DNA from 3 places in the Mesobacillus boroniphilus genome. Region 2 is predicted to be linked to each of the others. Evidence: predicted binding sites of a transcription regulator. Region 2 holds the regulator's gene; each other region holds the start of a gene.
The links. Region 2 encodes Rex, which represses fermentation and respiration genes when NADH is low (regulators of the CRP and FNR family bind a similar motif). Its sites were predicted from a motif close to TTGTGAAATATTTCACAA; they were not measured.
Positions count from the first base shown of each region.

Region 1: the regulator Rex is predicted to act here: its motif matches at 5,713-5,730, upstream of DYI25_RS09300 (cytochrome c oxidase subunit 2A).
Region 3: the regulator Rex is predicted to act here: its motif matches at 1,850-1,867, upstream of DYI25_RS18805 (formate/nitrite transporter family protein).

Region 1 is NZ_QTKX01000001.1:1,817,754-1,827,676, forward strand. It holds gene DYI25_RS09280 (dynamin family protein) at 1-1,469, opposite strand, end outside; gene DYI25_RS09285 (isoprenylcysteine carboxyl methyltransferase family protein) at 1,769-2,368, opposite strand; gene DYI25_RS09290 (type III polyketide synthase) at 2,370-3,455, opposite strand; gene DYI25_RS09295 (SDR family NAD(P)-dependent oxidoreductase) at 3,757-4,530, opposite strand; gene DYI25_RS09300 (cytochrome c oxidase subunit 2A) at 5,944-6,093, shown strand; gene DYI25_RS09305 (cytochrome c oxidase subunit II) at 6,121-6,597, shown strand; gene DYI25_RS09310 (b(o/a)3-type cytochrome-c oxidase subunit 1) at 6,597-8,252, shown strand; gene asnS (asparagine--tRNA ligase) at 8,635-9,923, opposite strand, start outside.
Region 2 is NZ_QTKX01000007.1:2,479-12,401, forward strand. It holds gene tsaD (tRNA (adenosine(37)-N6)-threonylcarbamoyltransferase complex transferase subunit TsaD) at 1-685, shown strand, start outside; gene DYI25_RS21950 (ABC-F family ATP-binding cassette domain-containing protein) at 1,113-3,041, opposite strand; gene moaC (cyclic pyranopterin monophosphate synthase MoaC) at 3,221-3,715, shown strand; gene DYI25_RS21960 (redox-sensing transcriptional repressor Rex) at 3,743-4,408, shown strand; gene DYI25_RS21965 (YdiK family protein) at 4,434-4,634, opposite strand; gene DYI25_RS21970 (CPBP family intramembrane glutamic endopeptidase) at 4,638-5,369, opposite strand; gene groES (co-chaperone GroES) at 5,751-6,035, shown strand; gene groL (chaperonin GroEL) at 6,093-7,718, shown strand; gene DYI25_RS21985 (hypothetical protein) at 7,999-8,700, shown strand; gene DYI25_RS21990 (ECF transporter S component) at 9,236-9,760, opposite strand.
Region 3 is NZ_QTKX01000003.1:285,941-295,863, reverse strand. It holds gene DYI25_RS18810 (cation acetate symporter) at 1-699, shown strand, start outside; gene DYI25_RS18805 (formate/nitrite transporter family protein) at 893-1,723, opposite strand; gene DYI25_RS18800 (acetate uptake transporter) at 2,017-2,634, opposite strand; gene DYI25_RS18795 (mechanosensitive ion channel family protein) at 2,852-3,943, opposite strand; gene DYI25_RS18790 (hypothetical protein) at 4,032-4,607, opposite strand; gene DYI25_RS18785 (PH domain-containing protein) at 4,843-5,211, shown strand; gene DYI25_RS18780 (DUF1659 domain-containing protein) at 5,546-5,761, shown strand; gene DYI25_RS18775 (DUF2922 domain-containing protein) at 5,798-6,016, shown strand; gene DYI25_RS18770 (YvrJ family protein) at 6,086-6,277, shown strand; gene DYI25_RS18765 (hypothetical protein) at 6,647-7,549, shown strand; gene DYI25_RS18760 (TIGR02206 family membrane protein) at 7,695-8,420, opposite strand; gene DYI25_RS18755 (sensor histidine kinase) at 8,558-9,007, opposite strand; gene DYI25_RS18750 (ABC transporter ATP-binding protein) at 9,039-9,479, opposite strand; gene DYI25_RS22755 (methyl-accepting chemotaxis protein) at 9,609-9,923, opposite strand, start outside.

The DNA.
Region 1 (9,923 bases), on a different contig from region 2:
TTACCTTTTACGTAGTCGATGAATAGTTCCTTAATGGGCTCAAGCCCTCTTCTTGCAAGATTTTTCAATGCCTCAACGACATCATTCGTATAATTGAGGACGTAGTCCCCTGAAAGTCTGGCACCAGGTTTAACGGCATCAGAGAGCAGCTCTTTTTGGAACTCAATCTTGAAACCATTTGCTGTTGTCTGCAGTTCCGTGTGCGAAAGATTATGTTTCTTGAACAGCTTGGATAAAAAATCCTTGATATGCCAGTCGAGCTGGGATTGTACTTTATCCTCCAGGTCTCGATAGAAATTGTCCAATCTAGCTGTTCTTTCCTGTTCCGTTTTTTGTTTTGAAAATAACAAGCCCACCTTGAAATCTGGCTGTCGGGCCTGCAGATAAGCCTCGGCCAATTCCCTTGTCTGGAAAGGCATTAAGTACGCGTTTTTTAAGATATCATTTAGTCCAGTACGAAACTCCTGTTCAGGATCTCGCTCACTCTTGATACTTTGGATATACTTTCTTATATTATCGAGTTCATCAGATAGCTGTTGACGCTCGCTGTCAGACACTCCTGCCAGGATTGTCTCAAATTGACCAAGTTCTTCAGATACATCCTGCTGAAGACTTGCCAAATGGTCCTCCGACAGCTTTTCCATCGACTTAAAAATTGAAACTGGCAGTATTTCTTTTCTCTTGCTCTTCCGCTCCATGATAAATGAACGAAGCTCTTGAAATTGGTTATGGGACGATTCAGGGTCCTTCAGCGATGTATAAAAGATCCCGGCATGCTTTACTCCCCAGTCAGCAAAAGAATTTTCAACACTTTTCTTAAATTGTTCAAACGACAATTCTGCATCCTGATGTTTGTCTACCTGGTTAATGATCAAATAGAGTTCTTTTCCCGCATCCGTTAATTCCTTCGTAAAAAGAAAATTCAATTCGGATTGGACATGGTTATAATCCATTACATAAAAAACGATGTCTGACAGATGGAGCGCCGATTCAGTCGCAATGCGGTGCGCATCATCAGTAGAATCAATTCCCGGTGTATCCATTATGACTGCCTGTTCCAGGAACTCCTCCCCTTTATGGCTGATTTCAATAGAATGGATTTGTTCGCCATCCTTGCAGTACGTCTTGACGGTTTCATAATCATACGGTGCCGGATACAGGCGTGAGCCACCGTCTTTGAAGATAACCTTGGCATATTCAGAACCTGATATAATCCGTACCAGATTCGCACTGGTCGGTATTGGGCTGGATGGCAGAATGTTGTCGCCGATCAGCCTGTTGATCATGCTCGACTTACCTGCAGAAAAGTGTCCGCAAAAAGCGATTGAAAATTCCTCTTCAACTGCTTTCCTTCCCAATTCCCTTACTTTTTCAGCTGTATCATCGTCGTGATTTGATTTCATTAAATTATATAGCGATAAAATCTTTCCAAGAAGCTTATGATCTTGTTGCGCAATAGTCTGGCCCATTCCTCTTACCCCTTGTGACAAATTTGTGAATAACTTTATTTTATATGATTTGTCGGTCTTTTCCTATAATTTCATTTTCATAACGGCAAAAAAGAAAAGCCCGGACATCAGTCCGAGCTTTCCATCTAAATGAGAATATTGTTTATTAATGGGGTTTTAGTACATTACTTAAAACATATTTCATAAGTAAGGAATAAGCAGCTATGGTCGAGACAACTAACACGGAAACCATTGGTACGACACCGTCCTTAAGGTTCTTTTTAACTGAGAATAATTTTCATCTTAAGGAAAGTGTAGCACTACTGATTATCATTTTCAATGGAATCAGATGAATTGTCACACTTATTTAACAAATTCGGGACGAAACGCCCCTTCTTGGAAAATTCAGTTTCATACTTTGTCAACTCTCTCAATGCCTTTTCCTCAGCAGGAATCCTGATTGATAGAATCAGGATATTCAACAAAGTAAAGATTCCCATTGTGATATAGGCATTGAACATTAATGGAATAACAATCAACTCAATTGCAACAATTAAATAGTTTGGATGCTTGATGATTTTATAGGGTCCTCTCTTGATGACATTCGCTCCAGGGAGAATGATGATTTTTGTATTCCAGAACCTTCCCAATGAAGAAAGTGCCCAAATTCTCATTGCCTGTGTAAAAATAAACAGCGCAAGTAAGATTGGCCAATAATCCGACAGGTTTCTACCCAATAGGGTTACTTCCAAAATAAAAAAGAGGAAAAAAGCTGTATGGATCGACACCATCGCGGGATAATGCCCTTGTCCGAATTCAAGTGCCCCCTGGCTTTTCATCCAGGCTTCATTTTTTCTGGCTATCACAAGCTCTGTTATCCTCTGAAAGATAATCAATCCTACAAATATGAGGAATATCATGTTATTCCCACCTCATCAAGAGCAATTCCGAGCTAAAACCTGGACCAAGTGCAGCACCCAGTCCAAGATCGCCTTCCTCTGCAGTCTCCATGAACCTTTTTAATACATATAGTATTGTCACTGAAGACATATTCCCATATTCTTTTAAGACTTCCTGTGATGTCTCGGTCATTGTTTCAGGGAACTTCAGAGCAGAAACATACGCATCCAGGACTTTCTTTCCTCCTGGGTGAGCAATAAAATGATCAAGATCTTGAACGTCAAGACCATTGGTATTTAAAAACCTTAAGACATTTGGCTGGAGCCAGTTTTCGATTATCGTCGGTATATCCTTGGAAAATACGACATAAAGTCCCTCATTTTTCACTTCCCACCCCATAACATCTTCAGAATCAGGCATGGTTGTGGACTGTGTACCGATAATATTAGGTGCAGCATTTTTTTTCATTATATTTTCATAACCAGAATCATCACCACAAACCAGAGCACACGCAACCCCGTCCGCAAACAGTGAAGTACCGATCAGATTGCTTTTTGTACGGTCGTTCCGCTGGAAGGTTAAACTGCACAATTCTATTGATAGCACAAGTACTTTTGCTTCTGGATATGCAAGACAGTACTCATATGCACGCGAGAGCCCTGCTGCCCCACCAGCACATCCCAGTCCCCAAATCGGAATCCTTTTAGTGTATTGTGATGACGGGAGGATATTCATGATTCTCGCATCAATGCTGGGCGTCGACAAACCCGTGCTGCTGATTGTGAAAATAGCATCGATTTCTTCAAGATGAATTTCATCATTCAAAAAATCGTCATTCTTCAAACATCTCGAAATTGCCTTAGCTCCCAGATCTACAGCTGTTTCTATATACGCATCGTTCTTCTCTTCAAATGTATGATCCACTTCGAACCAGTCCAAGTCTTTGGCAAAATGCCTTTTCTCGATTTGCCCATTTTGAAAGACGGTAAGCAGACGGTTTATATCCTTAAAGGACTCCTTAAATAGTTTCTCTGCAAAGTCCATTACTTTTTCCTGTTCAATAGAATATGGCGGCACGGCTTCCGCGATGGATATAACTCTGGGCATATTTATACTCTCCTCACATCTATGTACGGTTACTTTTTCCATTTACCCGAAGAGTATGCAATCAAACTATGATTGGAGGAAAACGAAAAAAAAGCTTTCCCCAAATAGGAGAAAGCTAACGTTTTGAAGGAGTTGCTGTGCATGTTTATTATACAATGCTATAAAACCATATACATTATAAAATCTTTACCAGTTGACAACTCAGTGTTCTACTACACTTTGTCGACCTTTTCGGCTAAGCACATCTCCCTTTAATCTTAGGGTGCTTTTCGGTAAATAAGCTCCTCTACATTGCTCTTAATCAGAATCCATGAATCGTCATTCCACCATCGACAAATAATGTTTGTCCGGTCACATAATTTCCTGCTTCTGAGCTCAGGAAGACGACTGGTCCTACTAGCTCGGGCAATTCGCCGATTCTCTTCAACGGTGTAACTGCCAGGATGTCATTCACATATTCCTCATCGGCTAAAAGCTTTTCAGTCAGGGGTGTTTTGAAATACCATGGTCCGATTGAGTTCACATTGATTCCGTGTTGTCCCCATTCCATCGCGAGCACCTTTGTCATCTGCATGAGCGCTGCCTTAGTAGCCGCATAGACGACACCGGTCCTGAGAGCTACTTGCCCAGCTACAGACGCGATATTAATGATTTTGCCCCCTGATTCATGTTCCTTCATGATTTTCCCGGCTTCCTGGGACATCATGAATGCTGATTTCAAATTGGTATCCATGATCTTTTGCCATTCTTCATCCGTCGCCTCTAAAGCCTTTGAGCGGATGTTCATGCCCGCATTGTTGACAAGGATATCTATCTTTCCCCATTCAGAGATTACTTTAGAAACCGAATTATGTACTTGATCCCTTTTTGTCACATCTGTCGGGAGCACAAGAGTTTTATTTCCCAATTTTTCAATTACCGAAGAAGTTTCCTTGAGATCTTCCTCCGTTCGTGCAAGTAAGGCAACATCTGCTCCAGCTTCAGCCAGACCGATTGCAATCGCCCGGCCAATCCCTCTGCCAGCACCAGACACGACCGCTGTTTTTCCTTTCAAATCAAAAGATGGCAAAAACATACCTATCATCCTCCCGCTCTAAATTGAGTTAATTTTAACATAATACGCAGGAAAATAAGGTTTTCTCGCCTAGCAAAAGGCAGTTTTCGTCTTATTTGTTACTTTTCAGACAAGCCATTACATTCGTATTATTACAGTCTTCGCACACTTTTTGTCTGGACATCTGAATTGATATGGCATCATAACGTACAAGCAAAAGGAAATAAGCCGAAAGAAAAAGCACCAAACGAGGTGCTATTTTTCGTTGGACTGCTTTTGCACCTCAATCCAGATTTGTTTTTCTGCTGCTCCCCCACATTTTTTACATACGCTCACTTCATCATAAATGAGGCGGCAATGTTCACAATAAAACTTCTGCATTTGTACCACTTCCTGAAAGATCCATTTTCTATTAGTTTATTAGCAAAACGCGAAATGGTGATTCCTTTTATCTTTGTTGCTAAATCGTATGTAAGCATATAACCTTTAATCGGTGTTAGGATTGAAGGTTTCTTAATCGATGGATTATTTTAGTCATTAGTTTTAGGAAAAATCGTTTAAATGTTTTTAAATGTCCACTTTTATTCAGTCAGCTTTAAGGATAAAGAGGACAAGCTGTCAAAAATCCTCAGGTATTTTGACAGGTTTGATGCTGCAGAAGCCAAAGCTGTCGTGATTCCTCTGTTATTTTGACAGGTTTTATGCTGCAGAAGCCAAAGCTGTCATGATTCCCCTGTTATTTTGACAGGTTTGATGGTGCAGAAGCCAAAGCTGTCATGATTCCCCTGTTATTTTGACAGGTTTGATAGTGTAGAAGCCAAAGCTGTCATGATTCCTTGATTATTTTGACAGGTTTGATGGTGCAGAAGCCAAAGCTGTCATGATTCCCCTGTTATTTTGACAGGTTTGATAGTGTAGAAGCCAAAGCTGTCATGATTCCTTGATTATTTTGACAGGTTTGATGGTGCAGAAGCCAAAGCTGTCATGATTCCTCTGTTATTTTGACAAGTTTGATGCTGCAGATGCCAAAGCTGTCATGATTCCTCTGTTATTTTGACAGGTTTGATGGTGTAGAGAACAAAGCTGTCAAAAATCCGCGGTTATTTTGACAGGTTTCAAGATGAAGAGGGCAAAGCTGTCAGGAATCCACTTTTATTCAATGTCAAGTCGTTCTGTCACATCTCGATCTGTTCCCCTGTACTTTTGCTCACTTTTTCACAAAATTGTTTTCACAGATTATTCACATTTACCCCTCGTTCCATGTGACTTAAATCACTGTATTGACGCGTTTTCACCATTAACATAGTAAATACATCAGGTATGAACAATTTGTGAACTGTCCGAAACCATATTTACGTTTCCAAATTGTTTTGTATTATGAGAATGTACTTATCATTTTTAAACGAACATTTTTTACGAAGGGAGTGGACCGGAATGGCTCAGCCTGGAATTGGGAAGAAAACACAAACAAAAGTGGAAGACCAATCTTCCTTGAAAGGAACACTTGCATCCGTTTTCTTGTTAGGATTCTTTTTAATCGTTACTTGGGTAAGCGTTTATTTCTTATTTGTAGATCGTTTCTAAGAGATACCAAAAGGGGAGAAAGAAGTTATGCACATTCATAAATTTGAGAAAATCTGGCTGATATTCGGAATTACGACATTGATCGTATTCCTATCTGTAATTGGGGTTAGCGCCTTCTATTTAGGCAACCAGCCTCCAAGCTGCCTGGCAACAATCAATCCTGAAAAGGTAGATACTACAGCACCTTTCGATGAGCCAGGATTGAAGAAGGTTGAAGGAAAAGAATGGGATTACGAGCTTGTTTTCGTAGCCTCCGCTTTTGCCTACAACCCTGGACAGGTAGAAGTTCCAAAAGGAGCTAAAGTGAAAGTAATCGCGACTACAAAGGATGTCATTCATGGCTTCCAGGTTGCGGGCACTAATATCAACATGATGCTTGAGCCTGGCTATATCAGTGAGTACGTCACAACGTTTGATAAAGCCGGCGATTATCTGATTGTTTGTAATGAATATTGTGGTGTCGGACACCACATGATGTCGTCTAAAATCAAGGTGGTGGAATAATGAATACAACATCAATCAATCCAAAAGTTGACCGCCGCGACGGCAAACTAGCAATGGCCCACTTCTATGTCGCTTTCATCGCCCTTGCAATCGGCGGACTTGCAGGTTTGCTCCAGACACTTGTCCGATCAGGAAAATTCGAATTACCTTCATGGACTGGGTATTACCAGATCCTTACAATCCATGGTGTTGTACTTGGACTGGTTCTAACAACATTTTTCATTATGGGATTCCAGCTATCTCTTGTGAGTAAAACATCTGGAACATTAACTGATAAACAGCGAAAGACTGGCTGGATTGGTTTCTGGACGATGACAATCGGTACTGTTATGGCAGCTATCATGATCCTAACAAACCAGGCTTCTGTCCTATATACTTTCTACGCACCATTACAAGCACACGCACTCTTTTACTTAGGACTTACACTTGTAATCGTCGGAAGCTGGATTGACGGAGCCGCATTGATTATGGCTTATACTTCATGGAGAAAAGCTAATCCTGGAAAGCCTAGCCCATTGCTGACTTTCATGGCACTTGTTAACACGCTTATGTGGATTGTAGCGACGATTGGTGTCGCGGCAACTGTATTATTCCAACTGCTTCCTTGGTCACTAGGCCTTGTAGAGCGTGTAGATGTACTGGTTAGCCGTACATTGTTCTGGTATTTCGGCCACCCTCTTGTGTATTTCTGGCTATTGCCTGCATATATGGCTTGGTACGCAATCGTGCCAAAAATCATTGGTGGAAAGATTTTCTCTGATTCATTAGCAAGGATGTCGTTCATCCTGTTCCTGTTGTTCTCGATTCCAGTAGGTTTCCACCACCAGTTGATGGAACCGGGTATTGACCCTGCATGGAAATTCCTGCAAGTAATACTGACATTCCTTGTTGTTATCCCGTCATTGATGACCGCATTTTCATTGTTTGCGACATTTGAAATGTTTGGACGTTCAAAAGGATCTACTGGTCTATTTGGATGGGTGAAAAAGCTTCCTTGGGGAGATGCCCGATTCGCAGTGCCTTTCATCGGAATGCTTGCATTTATACCAGCAGGAGCTGGCGGACTTGTCAATGCATCCCACCAGTTGAACCAAGTAGTACACAATACAATCTGGGTTACAGGACACTTCCATTTGACCCTTGCAACTTCCGTCGTCCTGACTTTCTTCGGGATTTCTTATTGGCTGGTCCCTCACCTTACTGGAAGGGTACTAACAAAAGCTATGAATAAACTTGCCATTATCCAGGGGATTGTTTGGGCAATCGGAATGACATTCATGTCTGGGGCAATGCACGCAGCCGGCCTGCTTGGAGCCCCACGCCGTTCATCATTCTCAACCTACGGCGGTTCAGAGCAAGCTGCTGAATGGATTCCTTACCAGGTTGCACAGGCAGTTGGCGGATCCATCCTGTTCCTTGGAATCATTCTTATGCTTTACATTTTTATTAACCTTGCTTTCTTCGCACCTAAAGGTGAAGAAGAATTCCCTGTAGGAGAAGTTGCAGATGAAGCAGAAAAAACTCCGATGGTTTTTGAAAACTGGAAGCTATGGCTCGGTATCACAGTTCTTTTGATCCTGTTCGCTTACACTATACCGTTTATCGATATGATTGAGAATGCACCGATTGGATCGAAGGGATATAAGTTCTTTTAGAAAATCAATTTACCTGTATCATAATAATGGGTTCTCTTTTAGAGTATAAAAAGCAAAAAATTAACCAAAAGAGGGTATGAAATCACAAAAGATTTCACACCCTCTTTTTTATTGTTATAAAAGCATTTATACGATTAAACAATATAAGCTAAAGCTAAATAACACAATAATTAGCATGCTGATCTTGTTCATTCTCACCCTGTTTTTTTACACACGAAATACCTGGGATTAAATCGATCATAACCTGATGTCTTTCAATATAAGGGTTTGCCAAATAATATAATGTTTTAAATATAGTGTGGAACTTTATGGTAAAATCATAGAATAGCTTATTCGACTTCCTTGAAAAAAAATAGGATGCCGAAGCATCCTATTTTTTAAATTAAAATTCCGCATTTCCTGGTGTACGAGGGAATGGTATGACATCGCGGATGTTCTTCATCCCAGTTAGATACATAACAAGTCGTTCGAACCCAATACCATACCCAGAATGCTTTGTGCTACCGTATTTTCTAAGCTCTAGATACCACCAGTAATCTTCTTCCGACATACCAAGTTCCTTAATTCGATTTGCAAGGACTTCTTCTCTTTCCTCACGCTGGCTTCCCCCGATTAACTCGCCAATACCGGGAACCAAAAGGTCAGTCGCAGCAACTGTCTTGCCATCCTCATTCGCTCTCATATAAAATGCCTTAATTTCTTTCGGATAGTCGGTTACGAAGACAGGACGCTTGTAAATTTCCTCGCTTAGGTAACGTTCATGTTCGGTTTGCAAATCCGTACCCCATTCAACAGGGTATTCAAATTCCTTACCTGAGTTCTTTAATAATTCTACAGCTTCGCTATAAGTAACCCTTCCGAAATCTGATTCCAATGCATTCTGCAATCTTTCAATAAGCGTTTTATCAATAAAGCTGTTAAAGAAGGCCATTTCTTCTGGTGCATGCTCAAAAACGTAATCAATGACATACTTGACCATTTCTTCTCCTAGGTCCATGATATCCGGTAATTCTGCAAAGGCAACTTCCGGCTCGATCATCCAGAATTCGGAGGCATGTCGTGCCGTATTGGAATTTTCTGCTCTGAATGTCGGACCAAAGGTATACACATTACGGAAAGCAAGAGCAAAGCTCTCGACATTTAATTGACCGCTAACGGTTAAGTTGGTTTCTTTGCCGAAGAAATCTGCACTGTCATCCACTTTTCCGTCTTCGGTTTTTGGAAGCTTGTTCAAGTCCATTGATGTCACACGGAACATTTCCCCTGCTCCTTCAGTATCGCTTCCGGTAATAATCGGTGTATGTACATATACAAACCCTTTGTCTTGAAAGAATTTGTGAAGGGCATAGGATGCAAGAGATCTTACTCTGAAAACAGCTGAGAAGGCGTTGGCTCTCGGACGTAAATGAGCAATTGTTCTCAAGTATTCAAGGGTATGTCTCTTTTTTTGTATAGGATAATCTGTATCCGATAATCCTTCGACTACAATTTTTGTCGCTTTAATTTCAAAAGGCTGCTTCATTTCAGGAGTTGGAACAAATTCACCTTCTACTAATACAGAAGAGCTGATAGGCAACTTCGTAATTTCTTTGAAGTTATCAAGGGTATCCTCAAAAACAACTTGTACACTCTTAAAGAATGTTCCATCGTTCAACTCCATAAAGCCAATGG
Region 2 (9,923 bases):
AGTTCATCATATTGCTGGCCATATCTATGCGAACCGTCTTGTTACCGAGATGAACTTCCCGTTGCTTTCACTTGTAGTATCCGGCGGGCACACTGAGCTTGTATATATGAAGGAGCACGGTCACTTCGAGGTAATTGGCGAGACAAGAGATGACGCCGCAGGCGAAGCCTATGACAAGGTGGCAAGGACGTTGCACCTTCCATATCCGGGCGGTCCCCATATCGACAGGCTTGCTCATGAAGGAAAGGCAACAATCGACCTGCCGCGCGCATGGCTGGAGGAAGGCTCCTATGATTTCAGCTTCAGCGGATTGAAGTCGGCGGTAATCAACGTTGTGCATAACGCGCAGCAGCGAGGCGAGGAAATAGCACCTGAAGAGCTTGCAGCTAGCTTCCAGGAGAGTGTTATTGATGTACTTGTCACAAAAACTCAAAATGCTGTGAAGGAATACGGTGTAAAACAAGTACTGCTTGCTGGAGGAGTTGCGGCGAATAAAGGGTTGAGAGAAAAACTATCCACAGAATTTAAGGATTCGGATGTGGAAATTGTTATTCCTCCGTTGTCTTTATGCACAGACAATGCTGCGATGATTGCGGCTGCGGGAAGTGTACTGTACGAAAAAGGCCAAAGAGCGGACCTGACATTGAACGGAAACCCTGGACTGGAGATAACTATCCACAACTAAAGTCGGAAGTGAAAAAACTTGTTGTCAGACTCTTCTGTGGATATGTTAATGGATATGGTGCGAAACTGTGTATGATGTGGATAAAAAAAGGTTGTTTTGTGGATAATGTGGAAAAGTCTATGGATAACCTATAAATCAGTCTTTACTATGTGAATAACTATGTGAACAAAAAGTCCTGGTTTTTAATCGGGACTTTTTTTCTGTGGAAAAGATGTAAATCTGGAAATAAAAACTGGCAATTATCTATGTATTTTTTCCAGTTTGCGAATAAATAGTAAAAAATTTGCGAATAAAAGCGCAGTTTTTGCGAATAAATGAACATTTTTGCGAGCAATCGACAAATTTCTGAAAATAAAATATCATCAATGAATTTTTTCACATAATGAGAATAAACAAACGGGCACATTCATGCCCGTTTAGTCCGTTCCTATGCCAATTCTGTCCACTCTTCCATCAGTTCATCGAGTTTCTCTTTGGCGGCTTCGATTTTACTATTGATTTCTCCTGCTTTTTCGTGGTCCTGGAAAACTTCGGGATCACAAAGGATGTCTTCGTATTCAGCTACTTCTAACTCGAGCTGTTCAATTTTTGCTTCAACTTCTTCCATGCGGCGTTTGCGCTGGCGTTCGAGTTTTTTTGCTTCTTTGTCCTGCTGGTAGGAGGTTTTATCCTGTCTGGCTGTTTCAGTCACGGTTCCAGCTGCGTTGGCTGCTTGTTCGGCCAGTGCTTTCAGCTCTTCTTGCTCAAGCTTTTTCTCGACGTAGTAATCGTAATCGCCAAGGTATTCTGTTGCGCCACTGCGATCGAGCTCGAGGACCTTTGTTGCGATCCTGTTGATAAAATAACGGTCATGTGAGACAAACAGGATTGTGCCAGGATAGTCGATGAGTGCATTCTCAAGAACTTCCTTGCTGTCCAAGTCTAGATGGTTAGTAGGCTCGTCCAAGATTAAGAAGTTCGAGTTTTGCAACATAAGCTTGGCAAGTGCCAGACGAGCTTTTTCGCCACCGCTCAGGGTGGAGACAATCTTTAAGACATCGTCACCTGAGAAAAGAAAATTCCCCAGTACGGTGCGGATTTCTTTTTCCGATTTAAGGGGGTATTCATCCCAAAGTTCATTCAAAACCTTTTTATTCGAGCTGAGTTCTGCCTGTTCTTGATCATAGTAGCCGATCGAAACATTAGAACCGTATTGAATATTGCCGGTTATCGAGGGCAGTTTTTCAACGATAGTTTTTAATAAAGTTGATTTTCCGACACCATTTGGTCCAACCAGTGCAGTGCTGTCACCGCGCGAAAGGTTAAACGTGATATTCTTAGAGACCACTTCGTTTTGATAGCCGACAGCAAGCGCATCTACCTTCAGGACATCATTCCCGCTCTGGCGTTCAATTTGGAAGCTGAACGATGCAGATTTTTCATCACCCATCGGCCTGTCCAACCGGTCTATTTTTTCAAGCTGTTTCCGACGGCTCTGGGCACGCTTAGTTGTTGATGCCCTGGCCAGGTTACGCTGGATAAAATCCTGGAGCTTGGCAATCTCATCCTGCTGCTTCTCATACAGTTTCAGATCACGTTCGTAATTCGCGGCTTTATGCTCCAAATATGAGCTGTAATTGCCTGGGAACTTCGTCAGCAGGTGGCGGGAGATTTCATATACCTGGTTCACGACCTTATCCAGGAAGTAGCGGTCGTGTGAAACGATCAGTATGGCTCCGTTATAGCCCTGCAAATACTGTTCAAGCCAGGATAGCGTGTCAATATCAAGGTGGTTCGTCGGTTCATCCAAAATCAAAATATCCGGGCGGGTCAATAATAGCTTCGCCAATGCGAGTCTAGTTTTCTGTCCTCCGCTTAAAGTGGATATTTTTGTGGAATAATCAAAAGAATGGAAGTTCAGGCCGTGTAGGACGGAACGGATATCGGCTTCATACTGGTAGCCGCCTTTTTCCTTGAACTGGACTTGCAAAAGGTCGTATTCCTTCAATACTCTTTCGTATTCTGTCGCGTTTGACAGGGTGTCAGAATCCGACATTTTTTCCTCGAGACGGCGCAAATCTTTTTCCATGCTGTGCAGATGGTCAAAAACAGCTAGCATTTCATCCCAGATGCTTTTCTCGGATTCCAGACCGGTATTTTGGGCAAGGTATCCAATTGTCGTACCTTTTGGGCGGATGATTTCGCCGCCATCGTGCGATTCGTAGCCGGCGATGATTTTTAGCAGTGTCGATTTGCCTGCCCCGTTTCGGCCGACGAGCGCTACACGGTCATTTGTCTGTATTTCAAACTTTATATTCGATAAAATAAGATCAGCAGCAAAATATTTTGAAAGCTGATTAACTTGTAATAATATCATTATTTTTCACCTCTATTGCCTTAGAGATAGTGTAACCCAATAATATAGGCACGGCAATATGTGCGAACTGCTATAGGTGGTAAGGTGTAAAAAATTCCCTATGTATTGTGAACACTGAAACAAAGTTCACACACAAGTTTGACAAAATAGTGTATCATTTGGTAGAAAGGAGCTTTAACATGGCAGAATTTACGCATTTTAACGAAGAGGGAAGAGCGAAGATGGTCGATGTAAGTGAAAAGCCGGAGACGGTCCGTACGGCAGTCGCCCATTCCAGCATAACCGTAAACGAAGATATATATATGAGAATCACTGAAAATAAAATGAAAAAAGGGGATGTACTTGCTGTCGCGCAGGTAGCAGGCATCATGGCGGCGAAAAAAACCTCTGAAATAATCCCGATGTGCCACCCGATTCCATTGACAGGCATTGACCTTTCATTCGATTGGGAGCAAAATGGTAGTGACTATGTTTTAAATATCGCAGCAGCTGTAAAAACAAAAGGAAATACGGGTGTAGAAATGGAAGCGTTAACAGCAGCTTCAGCATGTGCGCTGACTGTTTATGATATGTGCAAGGCCGTTGATAAAGGCATGGTGATCGGCAAGACGTATCTTGTCGAAAAAACCGGCGGAAAGAACGGCGATTTTAAGAGAGAAGAGAAGTTGAGATAGAAAAACGGACAGGGTGGAGGATGGAGAATGACGAATGATGCTATGAAGATTCCGCAGGCAACCGCAAAACGTTTGCCACTATATTACCGGTTCTTATTGAACTTGCATTCTTCAGGGAAGCAAAGGGTATCATCCGCAGAGTTAAGTGAAGCGGTAAAAGTGGATTCTGCGACAATCCGAAGGGATTTTTCCTACTTTGGAGCTTTAGGTAAAAAGGGATACGGATATAATGTTAATTACCTGCTTACCTTTTTCCGTAAGACACTCGATCAGGATGAACTGACGAAGGTTGCCTTAATTGGTGTCGGTAATCTCGGAACAGCGTTTTTAAATTATAATTTTTCCAAGAACAATAACACGAAAATCGAGATTGCGTTTGATGTGGCACCGGACAAGGTTGGCACGAAGATTGGAGACGTAGCAGTGTATCACATGGACGACCTTGACAAGGTTGTCGTCGAGGAAGGTATTCAGGTGGCAATCCTGACGGTTCCATCAGCTGTGGCGCAGCCGATAACAGACCGATTGGTACAGGCTAATATCAAGGGAATCCTCAACTTCACCCCGGCGAGGCTGAATGTGCCGCCGTCCATAAGGATCCACCACATTGATTTGGCGGTGGAGCTGCAGTCATTGATTTACTTTTTAAAGCATTATCCGACAGATACTGAAACAACTGAAACAGTAGAATAAAAAATAGCTCCTTCATCTGAAGGAGCTATTTTTTCTGTATATTTTTCAGTTTAAAATGGAACATAATCATTCTGATGCCGGACCCGAAGTCGAACGTAGCGAGGGCCACAAGCAAATAGCTGAAGAATCCCCAGCCTGTCTCGTTTACATTCTGGATGGCGAAATAGGTGAATAAGCTGCCTAACAAGATGTAGACAATGCCTGAAAATAAAGGCGATTGCTTCATAACTTAAAATCCCCCAATAAAGCTTTGAATTTTCTCTGCTTCTTTTATCATTCTCTCAATGTCTTCCCTAAATACGGATTGAAGCAGGACAACCATTGTATTCATTGTAACATGGGCAATGATTGGCACGATGATACGCTTTGTTTTCACATAAAGGAAAGCAAAGGTGAAGCCCATTGCTGAGTAAAGAATCACATGCTCCGGCTCCATATGCGCGAGTGCAAAAATGACAGAGCTGATCAGAGCGGCGAAAAAGAAATTCATTTTCTTATGCAGACTGCCGAAAATGATTTTCCGGAAGACGATCTCTTCTAAGATTGGTCCGATTATCGAGCTGACCAGGATGACAACCGGGAATCTTTCAATCAACTTAATGATTTCCTGTGTATTTTCCGAGCCCATTTCAATGCCAAGCATGTTTTCGATGCTTGCCGCGATTGATTGGGCGAACAGAGCAAGGAATACACCTGCGAAAGCCCAGGCAGCTGAGCTTGCCGGTGATGAAGCACCACGTAAGTCTGCATCTGTCCTGCGTTCCTTCCTTAGGAGCAGAAGCACGATTACAAGTGTTAGCGAAAAGCTGATCACGAGCCAGTAGGGAATCGAGATGGTCTCCATTTCCTCAAGACTTTTCCCCATTGCGGCTCCGATAAATGCAATAATCGGGATGCCAATCAGGCTTGAAAGCTGCATGACAATATAAGCGATAATGACGTACCAGTATTCTTTTTTCAATATGATAATCTCCTTCTATTCGGATCGTCTATGTGTATGCCGTGAAAGCTATTATAAGAATGCTATCTATCCATTTTACTAGTAATCATCGAGAAAGTTCAAATATCAGGGCGCTTCGTGAATGTTTTGGTTAAGATTCCTTGGAACTGGCATACTCTTTAAGGTGCTCTTTTTTAGCCAGGCTTCCTTCAGAAAACGCGAAATATGGTACTTGCTGTCGAAGGGAATGAGGTTGAATTTAATGCTAAATTTTATAAAAAAAGTTAGGCTTCACGCTTGCAAAAAAAATGGAGATTCATTATTATATAAATTGTGTTAGCACTCTATCGAGGAGAGTGCTAATAAAAAAATTCTACATATAATTTGAGGAGGTTGTTTCACTTGATCAAGCCACTAGGAGATCGCATTATTATCGAGCTTGTTGAGTCTGAAGAAAAAACTGCAAGCGGTATCGTTTTACCCGACACAGCGAAAGAAAAACCTCAAGAAGGTAAAGTCGTAGCTGTTGGAACAGGCCGTGTTCTTGAGAACGGCGAGCGCATTGCTCTTGAAGTTGCAGTCGGAGACCGCATTATCTTCTCAAAATACGCAGGCACAGAAGTAAAGTACCAGGGAACTGAGTACCTAATCCTACGTGAAAACGACATTCTTGCAGTAGTACAATAATCACTGCGATTATAGACAGAACGTTAAATATTAAAAATTTGAGGAGGTCTTTCTACAATGGCTAAAGAAATTAAGTTCAGTGAAGAAGCACGCCGCGCGATGCTTCGCGGGGTTGATTCTCTTGCAAACGCAGTAAAAGTAACTCTTGGACCAAAGGGACGCAACGTGGTTCTTGAGAAGAAATTCGGTTCACCTCTTATCACTAACGATGGTGTAACGATCGCGAAAGAAATCGAACTTGAAGATGCATTCGAAAACATGGGTGCTAAGCTTGTTGCTGAAGTAGCCAGCAAAACAAACGACGTTGCTGGTGACGGCACGACTACTGCAACTGTTCTTGCTCAGGCGATGATCCGCGAAGGTCTTAAGAACGTAACTGCCGGCGCTAACCCAATGGGCATCCGCAAAGGTATGGAAAAGGCTGTTGTAACAGCTGTTGAAGAGTTGAAAGCTATTTCTAAGCCAATCGAAGGCAAAGCTTCTATCGCACAAGTTGCGGCTATCTCTGCTGCTGACGAAGAAGTTGGACAATTGATTGCTGAAGCGATGGAGCGCGTTGGCAACGACGGCGTTATCACAATCGAAGAATCTAAAGGCTTCACGACAGAATTGGATGTTGTTGAAGGTATGCAGTTCGACCGCGGATATGCATCTCCTTACATGGTAACTGATTCTGACAAGATGGAAGCAGTTCTTGAAAACCCATATATCCTGATCACTGACAAGAAGATCGGCAATATCCAGGAAATCCTTCCTGTCCTTGAGCAAGTTGTACAGCAAGGCAAGCCATTATTGATCGTTGCAGAAGATGTTGAAGGTGAAGCACTTGCTACATTAGTAGTCAACAAGCTTCGCGGAACATTCAACGCAGTAGCTGTCAAGGCTCCTGGCTTCGGTGACCGCCGTAAGGCTATGCTTGAAGACATCGCTGCATTGACTGGCGGTGAAGTAATCACTGAAGAGCTTGGCCGTGACCTTAAGTCTGCTACAATCACTTCTTTGGGACGCGCTTCTAAAGTTGTTGTTACAAAAGAAAACACAACAGTCGTTGAAGGTGCTGGAGACAGCGCTCAAATTGAAAGCCGCGTAAACCAAATCCGCGTTCAAATGGAAGAAACAACTTCTGAGTTTGACCGTGAAAAATTACAAGAGCGCCTTGCTAAGCTAGCTGGCGGTGTTGCAGTAATCAAGGTTGGTGCTGCTACTGAAACTGAATTAAAAGAACGCAAGCTTCGCATTGAAGATGCCCTTAACTCAACTCGCGCTGCAGTTGAAGAAGGAATCGTATCAGGCGGTGGCGTAGCGCTTCTTAACGTATACAACAAAGTGGCTGGAATCCAAGCTGAAGGCGACGAAGCTACTGGTGTGAACATCGTCCTTCGCGCTATGGAAGAACCAGTTCGCCAAATCGCTCACAACGCTGGCCTTGAAGGCTCAGTCATCGTTGAGCGCCTGAAGCGCGAAGAAGTCGGTACAGGCTTCAACGCTGCAACTGGCGAGTGGGTAAACATGATCGAATCCGGTATCGTTGACCCAACTAAAGTTACACGTTATGCACTTCAAAACGCAGCATCCGTATCTGCAATGTTCCTGACTACTGAAGCAGTAGTTGCAGACATTCCAGAAGAAGGCGGCGGCATGCCTGACATGAGCGGCATGGGCGGCATGGGCGGCATGATGTAATTCTGTTAAATAAATAAGAGCTTCTTAAAGGACCTGTCCCTTATGGGATGGGTTCTTTTTGCATTTCTCTGTGTATTATCCACCTAGGACTAACGTCACTCATGCTAGGTTGTATATTAATTTGGAGGTGAGTCTGCCTATATAGAACAGTATTTTCAAGTGGCGAATACTGCCTAAACGAGTGGAGGTGGCGATATATCTGCGAGAATATGAATCTGAGCGATATGACTCTTGCAAATTTAGTCAATAACCTTCATATTTAAAGTATTGGAGGTGCGATATGCGACACGATATACAGCCGAATGAACAGGCATTCTCAACAAAAGAAGTGGCGGAAGAAGTAGGGATTGCTACACCCACTGTCCGAAAGTATGGCCAGATTCTGGAACGGAATGGTTACGAATTTTTGAAAGATGGCGACCGGCGTATTTTTGTTCAATCGGATATCCAAGCGCTTATAGCGCTTCGCGATACGGACAAGCCGCTGGACGATACGGCTAAGGATCTCGTGCTCCAGCAAAAGGAGCTATTGGAAAGCCCGGGCGGAACGGAAATTGCGCTTAACGATACATATGAAAACTTGCCTCAGGACCCGAACCAATTAAAAGAGGTTTTGCTTTACGTCGCCAATGAACTTGCAGCCGCACGTGAAATGAATGTGCAGCTGAAAAACGATATGGCCCAACTTAAAACAAATGTTTCCCAGCTTCAGCAGGACCATCATGTAATCAGTTCCAGCATTGGAAATTCAGCACAAAGAACAAATGCGAAGATTGAAAGAATCATCGATCAGCAAAATGTCCATTACGAAACCTTGCTTCAGCAGGAAAGAGAGAGAAGTGAACTTCTGCAAAAAGAGATACAAAAAATGCGGGAAGAACAAAAGAATGAGTGGAATTCCCAAAATGATTTTAACAAACGTCTGGAAGAAGAAATCCAGAAAAGAAAATGGGGATGGCTAACAGCGATATTCAGGAAATAAAGTGTAATAGATTGCTGGAATTTAGCGATATTCCTGTTATATCGTATTGCTGGCCGATTTAAATACAAAGAACTGTCAAGCCTGACTGTTACAATGTTTGGCTATGCTTTGATATATATCGCCTGCCGATACGCTATATCAGTCCATCCATAAAGCCACCAGACAGCGAAAAATGAGTATGGTCCCTTTACAAACAATCCCACTTTCAAAATTCAACAATTTCCCGAGAAATATCTACAAGTTATATGTAGGTATCGACAAAATCAGCAGTTACGTTTTTCCGGCAGGAAAGCACCTGCATAATTCTCTGACAATGAATTGAATACATAGAAAAAATCCCTTATGAAGTTTGCTGCTTCATAGGGGATTTTTCACTGTTGAAAGATAGTACCTCTTTTGCACTAAGATTAGTGTCTAGCTCCAGCGCCTAGCCTTCGAGATCGCTTCGGTCCGCCCAATGAAGTCAAAGAGCGACTTCACTGGGCGGACCTCCAGCGCTTGTCGGGGCTGACCAAGGCGCTTGCGCTTTTCATAGTTACAACAGTTTTTTCATTCTTCCTGCAAGTGGGATGACAATCAGACCTGCAATAACGACCTGCATCATATTGCCTGGGATTGAGCCAAATGGCTGGATCCAGTTTCCGTAGAGAACTACTTCTGCAAAATAGTAGCCTACGATTTTAATGACAAGGGCAACGAGAACTGCCAGAGAGTATACATACACTTTCTTGCCAGGCATTTTTTCAGCCATCAATCCCGCTACATAGCCCATGGCACCGACGATTACGAAAGTGAACGGCGCCCACAATGCCCAGCCAGAGATAACATCGAACAAGCCCATTCCGAAGGCTCCTGCTATCGCACCTGTTTTCCTGCCGTAAACGAAAGCGGCAATAAATAAAGGAATGTTGCCCATATGGATCAGGCCTCCATTACCCATGATTGGGAGCCTGATGTTGATGAACATGGTTGCTACAACGGTCAATGCAATAAAAAGCGCATTGACGACTAAAACTTTTGTCTTAGTTGTTTCTTTACTTGGTGAGAATGCTGCATTCATTTGGTAACCTCTTTCTTTATTCAGGACTCTTTTCGAATGCTTCGAAACAGCCTTTTTACTTACTATCATACTCCTTATTGGTAAGTTAATAAATACATAATAATATACACTTGTACAGAATTTTGGGAATTTAGATCTTCAACCTTATGGCATATTCACGAAT
Region 3 (9,923 bases), on a different contig from region 2:
ATCGGAATCGCGAGCGTGTTCTTCTTGTTCGCTGTTTACCTTGGAGTAGTAGGACGCTCCATCTTCTTGACTGGCGAAGCTGATCCAGCTGTCATGAAGGATCTGATTGCCGGCGGCAATAACATGGTTGTCCCGTCAACAGCACAAGCCCTTGGTGGAGAATGGTTGCTTGGCCTTGTCATCGCCGGTGCATTCGCAGCTGTATTCTCAAACCTTTCCGGGCTATTCATCGCAAGTTCAGGTGCATTGGCACATGATTTGTACGCAACCTTCTTCCGTAAAAACATTACTGAAAAAGAGCGCGTAATCGCTGGTAAACTTTCAATCATTGTTCTTGGCGTTTTGTATGGAGTCCTTGGTCTGATGGTAAAAGAAGCCTCCATCGGCCACCTTGTCGCACTAGCGTTCACTGTTGCGGCAAGTACGTTCACACCAATCTTTATCCTGGGGATCTGGTGGAGAGGCATGACGGAAAAAGGAGCCATCGCCGGCCTTGTATTGGGTCTCGCTGCCTCCATGTACATGATTTTCTTCAAGACGACACTGCCGGAGTTCCTGCAGTTCAACGTACCGGGAATCATCACCGTACCAATCGGATTCCTGTCAGTTTACATCGTCTCAAAGCTCGACCGCAAAGTGCCATCCGATGTAAACGACTTTATGAAGCAAGTTCATTCCAAAGAGTCAGAAGCCGCATAGAATCTCATGGCTGTTTCGTTTTTGGTCACTCATCTTGTAGATGAGTGACTTTTCTTTCTTTTGTGGAGTCTTTTTTAGGGCTTCATGGGTTTTCCAAGCTTCTTTTTCTGATCACTCCCTCCGCATTGTTCCTCCAACCCTTTACGGGCACTCATGTAAAAAAGAGCGACTCTATAATAAGTCGCTCACACAATTATTTCACTGAGACACCACTGCTGTTTTTCACCAAGGAAACATGCTTCTGTTTCTGCGGACTTGTTTTCTTATTGTATGAATACCAGTAGGCCATAGCGACGAACAGCGTTCCACCGGCTGCGTTTCCCAGGAACACGGGCACGAAATTGTGGAAGTATTCAATCCATGTAAAAGATCCGGCGAAAATGGCAGCCGGAATGACGAACATGTTGGCGACCACGTGCTGGAATCCAATAGCCACAAACGCCATTGTCGGGAACCAGATTCCGAGGATTTTCCCTCCCATGTCCTCCGATCCATACGACAGCCAGACAGCTAGGGCAACCAACCAGTTGCAGCCGATTCCTGAAAGGAACGCTTCGAGAAAAGTGGCTTCGATTTTATGCTCCGCGATGCTGATTGTTTTTTCAAGGTAAATACCCGACTCTGTCAACCCTGTCAAATGTCCAAATACATATGCAACAAAAATGGCGCCAAGAAAATTACTGAGTGTGATCAAACTCCAATTTTTCATCACCTGCCAGCCCGAAACTTTGCGGGCAAGCCCTGCAAGCGGCACAGCCATCATATTTCCTGTCAGCAATTCCCCTCCCGCCAACAGCGTGAGGATCAAGCCAATCGGGAAAACAGCTGCGCCAATCAAGCTGCTCAAGCCTTCAAGCGGCCCTGCAAGCGGGGCGGTCACTCTTATGTAAAGGAGAAAGCCAAGAGATATGAAGGCTCCAGCCTGAAAACCGAGGATCATTGTTTGCATTAATGAATAACTCGTCTTCTTTTGTCCGCTTCCAATTGTAATATCCATAATTTGTTCAGGTTTGTAATAGGCCATGACGTCTGGGCTCCTTTTCTATGGCTGTTTTCGCATTGATTGTTGCTATTCTTACGAATCCTTTTTTTTTTAACATGCAGTATCCAGATAGTGATACTAATAGTCCACTTCAAGATTTTTAACGAATTGTGAAATAAATCACATACAACACTACTTAAATTGTACCTCAAGTCTGCTCTTTCGCTTGTGAACATTTGTTGGCTATTTATAAAGCGGTTACACGTTTTATTTTTAAAGAGGTGGCCGTACTAATACAAAAAAAAGGCGCTAAGCAATGCTTAGCACCCTTCCGATTATTTTTTAAAAATCCCGAATGGCTTTCCAATCGGCAGAACAACTCTTCCAAAGTGGGTATTCAGCACATTGGCTGCTGATCCGTAAAATGAAAGAATCGCAATACAAAGTTCCGCCACAGCTGCCAGCATATGTGATGCTTCTTGGATAACGCCAAATGAACTTAATGAAAGTCCAATAAACAAGAAATCGATCAATATGAAGATAAAGAACAAGACTTTATTTGTTTCCAGGGCACCAACGGTCATAAAAATACTGAAAATCAGGTAACCAATGAAGGCCATTCCTAACTGCTTGGCATCGCCGTCGGCTGCAAGGCTTTCACCGAAAAATCCAAGTTGAATCAGCCAAGTCGTTCCGACACCGAACCAGAAAAGGCCGAACGCGCCGAAAGCTGTCATTCCAAATATATTATTATGCTTGCCGTCAAGAATGGCAGCATATAGCTGTGCAAGACCACCAAGGAAAATAGCCCAAGGAATGATGAATGAAACGCCATCTGTCATTCCAAGTTTCTGGGACGATGCCACCAATGTAACCATCGCCAGTCCAAACAAACCAAGTGCTGATGGATCTGCTGTTGTGATTTTAATTTGTGTTTGATCTTTCGTATCCATTTTTTTCCTCCTATAAAGTAATGCGCAAGCGCCACCCAAAAACAGAAACTGGAGACTTCTGCAAGAAAGAGCGTTCTGCGCAAAAACATACTTTTGTACTTTACAGGATTCAAGTAGGAGAGTCAATATGATTTATTTGTCAGGTGAGCAATTTTTCACCTTCAGTACCGCTGTATTGCATATAAAAAGGAAGCATGAGATACTTCCCCATGCTTCCTTACATTGTTCCTGCCATTTTGCCAACGGGATCTGCCTGTGTTTCCACATATAATGTCCTGCTTGGGAATGCGACGGATACGCCTTCTTCTTCGAGGATTTCCATGATCGCGAAATTGATTTCTTCCTTCACTGTCAGGTATTCTTCCCAGACGGTTGTTTTAGTGAAGAAATACAGGAAGATGTCGAGGCTGCTGTCATTATATTCGTCAAACTTAACAAAAATCGTATCAGGATGGATGTCGTCATTTGCTCTCAATGTTTCTTCAATCCTAACGATCGTTCTTTGCAGCTTCATTCTAGGTGTGTCATACGTAACACCTAGCTTGAACGTGATCTGCCTTTTCCCCATTTTGCTCCAATTCGTGATTGATTCATTTGCTAAAATGGCATTTGGAACCGTGACGACGGCTTGTGCGAAGGTACGGACTCTCGTGCTTCTGAAGGAAATGTCCTCAACCGTTCCCTCGACACTCGGAGTTTTGATCCACTCACCAATCGTAAATGGTTTTTCGGTAATAATGATGATGCCGCCGAACAAGTTCCCAATCGCGTCCTTTGCTGCCAGCGCAAACGCGAGGCCACCTAAGCCAAGCCCTGCAATGAATCCATTGACATCGTATTCGAACACCTGCGCGATAATGCTGATGCTGATTGCGACGATGATGAACCGGATCGCTTTTGAGAAGAATGGAATCAAAATCTGGTCGATTTCCATGTTAAAACGATCATTGATTTTCATGAAGAGCAGTGATGAACCCGAAGATAGATTGTACAGTCCCCCGGCGATCAGAACGATGACTGACGCTCTAATAATCTTTAAGAATAGTGGATTAGATTGCTCCATGAAAGGAAAATAATCCGCTGCAACATAGATTCCTATAATGATAAATAACCATCGAATCGGCTGCTCAAATGCGACGGTTATATTGGAGAAAAGCTCAGTCGGCGTTTTCTGGCCGAGTTTTAACATCAGCTTAAACACATACTTCGTGAAAAGCTTCCTGAATAAAAGGAATAAAAAGAAGATCCCTATGGAGATCCCCAAATTTTTCAGCACTTCATAAGACAAAAGATATTCCCACCAGGTCATTTCATCATTCCTCTCTATTTTTACTCGTTCCATCATAACACAAATATTGAAGAAGCATGAGGGCGTCCCATGCTTCTTCACCAAGCCACTAGTATTCAATCCCGGGATTTTCGGTCACATCATCACCAATAATCCCAATCCCCTTAATCTTTCCACTTTTCACATCTGGTTGAATCGATGGATTTAACGGATATGTATGGCCATCAAACTTCAACACCTTATATCCTGGTTCAATCCCTCCGCCTGATACATACATAATGATATCCTTCCATCCATTCGTTTTATCATTACTGATAATGACAGGCGTTCTGACTAAACTGAAGCGAGATATAACTTTATAGCCGCCATTGGCACGCTGTAATACAAGCCCGCTGCAGCCTCCTGTTCCGCATAGAATAGGGCCTGTTAAATAGACAAATGTCTCTGACGCCCCATCCTCATTGAGGTCGACACGATTATAAAAATACCTCACATTATCCTCTCCGGGTTTCAATCCAAACTCTTTACTGAACGCCTTTTCCAATTCAGGATCCCGCTTCGTTTCAGATTTTATGAAGGTGACTCCACTCATATCCACTTGAGCATAAACGGGTTGGGCGACATAACAAACGAACAGGCTACTGACGAAAATTAATACTGTTTTAACCAAGGTGATTCTTTTCAAAATCGTCTCCTCCATATAGTTTTTTCCACTTATAGAGTAACCATTATGAGAGTAATTATTTTGGAGGAGCATCCGTTTCGTTCTTGGCATGATGTCGATTTTCCGTCACTGTCTTCATTTTCATCATTTCCTTTATAAGACCCTGGAAAAAGAAAAAGATTTAAACGGAGCAGCAGGGATTGCTAATTATATACAGAATACCAACTGAGAAATAATAAATTGGGAGGTTATGAAGATGGTTGCAACACAAGCAATTTTAGCGTGGACGTTTATCTCTGAGTGCCCGATTCCTAATGACGTGAATGAGCTTTTAGTAGAAGGTGAAAAGGCAGTCGCCGCTTATAAAACCGTTCGGGACAGCGCGATTTTCACAAACAAGCGGTTGATTGTCAGGGACGCGCAGGGACTTACCGGTAAAAAGGTGGAGATCTACTCCCTGCCGTATTCATCCATCAATATGTGGTCCACCGAAAATGCAGGCAGCTTGTTCGACGTGAACGCCGAAGTGGAATTATGGACCAGGGCCGGCCATATTAAGGTCAACTTGAAAAAAGGCGTAGATATTCGCAAGTTTGATAAGCTGATAGCTGAAGCGATTTTATAAATTTAACGGCATTCCCGATAACAAGAGGGAATGCTTTTGTTTTGGAAGCATGGCGATGGTGCCCCTACTAAATCAAATCCTGCTTGATTTCTATCGGACACTTTTCCCTTCTTTTCCGTTCGGTTCGGCCGATAGTCCCTTCCTATTGGACATTCTCCTCTTCTTTCCCATCCAGTTTGTCCGATAGAGCCTTCCTATCGGACATTCTCCTCTTCTTTTCCGTCCAGTTTGTCCGATAAAACCCTTCTTGCGGCTTACTAAATTAAATATTTTCACCCACCCTGTCCTTTCCCCCTCCCCACTTGTATATAGAAGGTGAAAGGAGGTGAGGCAAATGGCAATGGCGATGTTGAAGGATTCTAATATCAGGCTGATGTTTGAGGCTGGTGTTGATGAGAAGGGCGAGCCGATCTTCAAGGGCAAGACTTACCGCTATGTAAGAAAATCAGCTACTGCTGACCAGGTTCAGCAGGCGGCTGTAGCACTTGGTGGCCTTAGCGCGAACTTGTTAAGCTCTGTGGAGCGTAACGACAGCTTTGATATCATCTAATCTGGCAATCTACTAATTCAATAGGAGGTGAAATAAATGGCTAAAACACTTGAGCTGCAATTCGCTACCGACCTTGGCAAGTATGCCAAGCTTACAGTTGATAATCCGACTGAACCGGTTGATCCAGCTGCTGTCAAGCTGGCAATGGAACAAATCATCGCTTCCAATGCATTCCAGCCAACGAACGGAACCCTTATTTCCGTTCACAGTGCACGCGTCGTCGAACGTAACGTCACTGACTATGAACTAATTTAATAAGGCTGAGCCGGTCTTTTTCCAGGGACCGGCTCTTATTTTAAAACCAAAAGAAAGGAGGACTCGCTAATGGAACAGCTTATTCCGTTCATCAGCGATGTCGGGTTCCCGATTGTCGTGACACTGTACTTGCTTCACCGAATCGAAGCCAAGCTGGATACGGTCGTCCAATCGATCCAGGGCCTGCCCGCGAGATTGCAGGAAAGGCAAGAGCCAGAGCCGGTTTATACCCAAAAGGCAATCCGTGAAGTCAATCACTAAACATTTGAAACCATCACTCTGTTAAAAAGAGGGTGGTTTTTTATTTAGGCTCTTTTCTCAAACTTTGTTGCTATTGACTACAAAATAGGAGTGAATGAACTATTTTTCTTCTCAAAGCAGCCCCTTTTTATGAGAAAAGAGCATGCAAACTTAATACCGAACTACAAAATAGCATTATATTGCGTTAAAATCGGCATTAGGATTTTAACAACAATCTTTACGAAAACAGCCTTTATTTAATCAAACGTTTGATTAAATTTTTTACATAATTACGAAAGAATTATTGGAATTATATGTTAAAATGTAATCAATGATTTATTCGGCTTGCTTTGCTTGGTTGACTGACTTGAAGGCTTAAGGGGGTCAAAAATGGCATCTTTTATTTATAATGTCATATTAATTGCTAGTTTCATATTTTTATTACGGAAAAAAGACGATACAGAATCATATTTTCCGTTAAAAATCATTGGATACTTTTTATTAGGCTCTTTTGCCTTTAATTTAAATCAAGTCTCTCTGCCGCTTGGGTTTATACTGTATCTCCTGTTTTTTCGTCCCAAGTTAAATGCGCATGTAAAACGGATGGCTGCTGTTCTTGGTGTTTTTTCCTTTATCATTGTGCATTGGATTTTCCCGTTTGGCATTAACCAATGGGAAAATCGCTCCATTTTTATCGAGCATGAAATTGGCTCCGTATATACGATGGATTTTCAAGATGAATATGAGCTGATTAAGCAGGAATTAAATCTGGAGAACGACTTTTTGAAGCTCGGAGACTTTAAAGCGGATTATCTTGAAGATGGCAGCATTGAAGAAGTAAGCTGGCAACTGGTACGACAAGATGACAATAGCTTTTATCTTTATTATATTCAATATGATTCTGGCAGGAGCAGGTATCAAGTTACGAAAAGCCGGGCCGATACATGGCTTCAGTATGATCGATTAACTGATGCTGACCGTTTCTTTGAAAATCTTGATGAACTTGATATTAAAGACCTTACGAAAACGAAGGGCAGTTTTTCATTCTATGTTATTCAAAGTTCCGGGGAACGGGTCTTTTATGCAGAAGAAGATCGAACTGATTTCTTTGTATCAAATGGAGAAATCCAATTATTAGATCATGAGCAATTGCCAGTTGAAGGTTATATTGTTTCAACCTTTGCAATGAAGAAAATGGAAGAAGAAAAAGATGATAAAGGAAGAATAATACACGAAAGCTTTGAAGGCACCGAATCATCTAATTATCTATTTGATGTAGAGTTTGGGGAGTAAAAAAGCTCCCACACAGGCAGAACCTCCCAAACGACAAAGAGAGCGGCCTCTCGCCGCTCTCTTATACACTATTAGCAGTCCCATCCCGATTCGCCTGATCCCACATCTTGGGGATGCCAGCGTCAAACGCCTTAGATCAGTCCTACTAATGATACTGGCCAACCAACCGTCTTCGATTCTCTCTCTTGATCAGCTGCCACATCGGTATATAAGTAATGCTGAAGACAATGAGTGCCGCAGCTTCAAGATTCAAATAATACATGATACCGCTGCCGAAAAAGGATAGAATTGTCTTCGCTTCTGTCGGACTCGCCAAATAGAAGAAATTCGTATCAAACAGGAAATTGAAAATGAAGATTGGAACGGCGACGATGTTCACGACAAGGTAAGTGAATAGAATGGCTTTGCGGGGAACTCTGTAGCCTTCAAAAAGGATGAAATACAATGCGGCAATCGGGATGGCTGAATGATTGAGGAAGTATTCAATATAGTCGAAATGAGGAAAGGTGTAAGACATTTCAGGTGTAACCATGGCTAAAACCGCCGGCAAGGTGCCAATGAAGTAGAGCACATAAAAGCCTTTCACACTCTTCTTCAAAAATAAGTACATTGCCAGAAAGGAACTCATCGAACACATGTGTAAAGGAAGGTCACCGATTTGCCATTGCCCTGTCAGGATGAGCCACAACTGTTGTGAAACCTGGCACACCACAAGAGTCCAAAATATGATCCATTTCAAAACATTTTTATGCGGCCTGATTTGGTTTCTGAATAGCACCAATCCAAGACAAACCGCAAAGAAAATTCCCAGAGTAATCAAATGCTGTGCAGAAAACATTTCAAAACCCTGCATTCCCGTAACAGAAAACATGATGTCATCACCTCGCTGTACATTAAAATGCTGTTAACTATATATGTATGCGCGTGAACATCGGATGAACACCGGATTTCGTACAAAAACCGTGAGAGACTGTATACAAAAATGAAGTACAGGGTACGTCCCATGCTTCATTCGCCTTTTAAATATAAAGGAAGGGTAAAAACAAACTCGCTCCCTTTCCCCGGCTTGCTTACGGCCCGAATTTCGCCGCCGTGTGCTTCGATGATGTATTTTACAATCGCAAGGCCAATTCCGGTTCCGCCGGATTCCCTTGAGCGTGACTTTTCGCCACGAAAAAATGGATTAAAGATGGATGGCAGGTCTTCCTTTTCAATTCCTTGGCCATTATCCTTTATATTGATTTGAAGATATCCGCCAAGCTTTTCCACTTTCACGATGATGTTCGTTCCACCGTACTTGACTGCATTATCAATCAAGTTCGCCAAGACTTGCTTAATCCTGCCGTTATCTATTTTCAGACTGATCGACGGCACTGGATCAGCGCTCTCGAATTCTACTTCGCGATAGTCCAATTGCGCATTATGAAAGGCCTCTTCGAAAAACTCACGGCTATTCACAAGAGTCTTATCAATTGAAAGCTGCTCGAGCTCAAACTTGGAGAACTCTCATGCCTTTCGAAAAAGACGAAATGCGGGAATGGTAGACATCCCCCAGCCCAAACACATCAAATAGCTGCTCCGCTTTCCGGTCCGCGTCGTCATAATCCATCCCATACAGCTCGGCAACGAACGTCAAATACTCCTGGGCAGTCAGTGAATCATACATTTCCGAAGTCTCGGGGATATAGCCGATCCTCTTCTTGTAGCTCGCATCGTGCCTTGCGATATCCTCACCAAAGATCTCAATCTGCCCAGAATATCCTTCTTCAAGGCCAAGCATCAGTTTTACCGTCGTACTTTTGCCCGCACCGTTAGGCCCTATGTATCCAATGATTTCACCTCTATCAACCTTCAAGTCTATGCCTTTGAGTACCTCCTTGCTGCCATATGATTTTATCAGGCCAGTGATTGTTAATACTTCCGAAGACATATCTTTCCCCCTTTTATATAATGGATTAAAATACCAAATTATAATCTTAACATAGCAGTAAAATACTGGAATGGAAAGTGGGGTATTATGCAAAAAACCCTTATCCATAAGATAAGGGCTGGTACAGCTTTATTCCTGCTCAAACTCCGATACCAATCTATTCAAATCCTCAGAGATATCCTGCAGTATACCAGACACTTTCTCAACCTCTTCAATCGCAAAGATTTGTTCGTCTGTCAGTTTGAGTACGCTCATCGTATTTCCATTGGATGTTTCGGCGATGAATGCCATTTCATCAATCGAAGCCGATATTTCCTCAGAGCTTGCGGACATTTGCTCGGCTACTGCCGACACTTCCTCGATTTGGGCCGCAACCTCTTCGGCAAATTGGACGATGCTGTTTAAGACAAGATCCGTTTGTATTACATTTACCAGGCCTTCGTT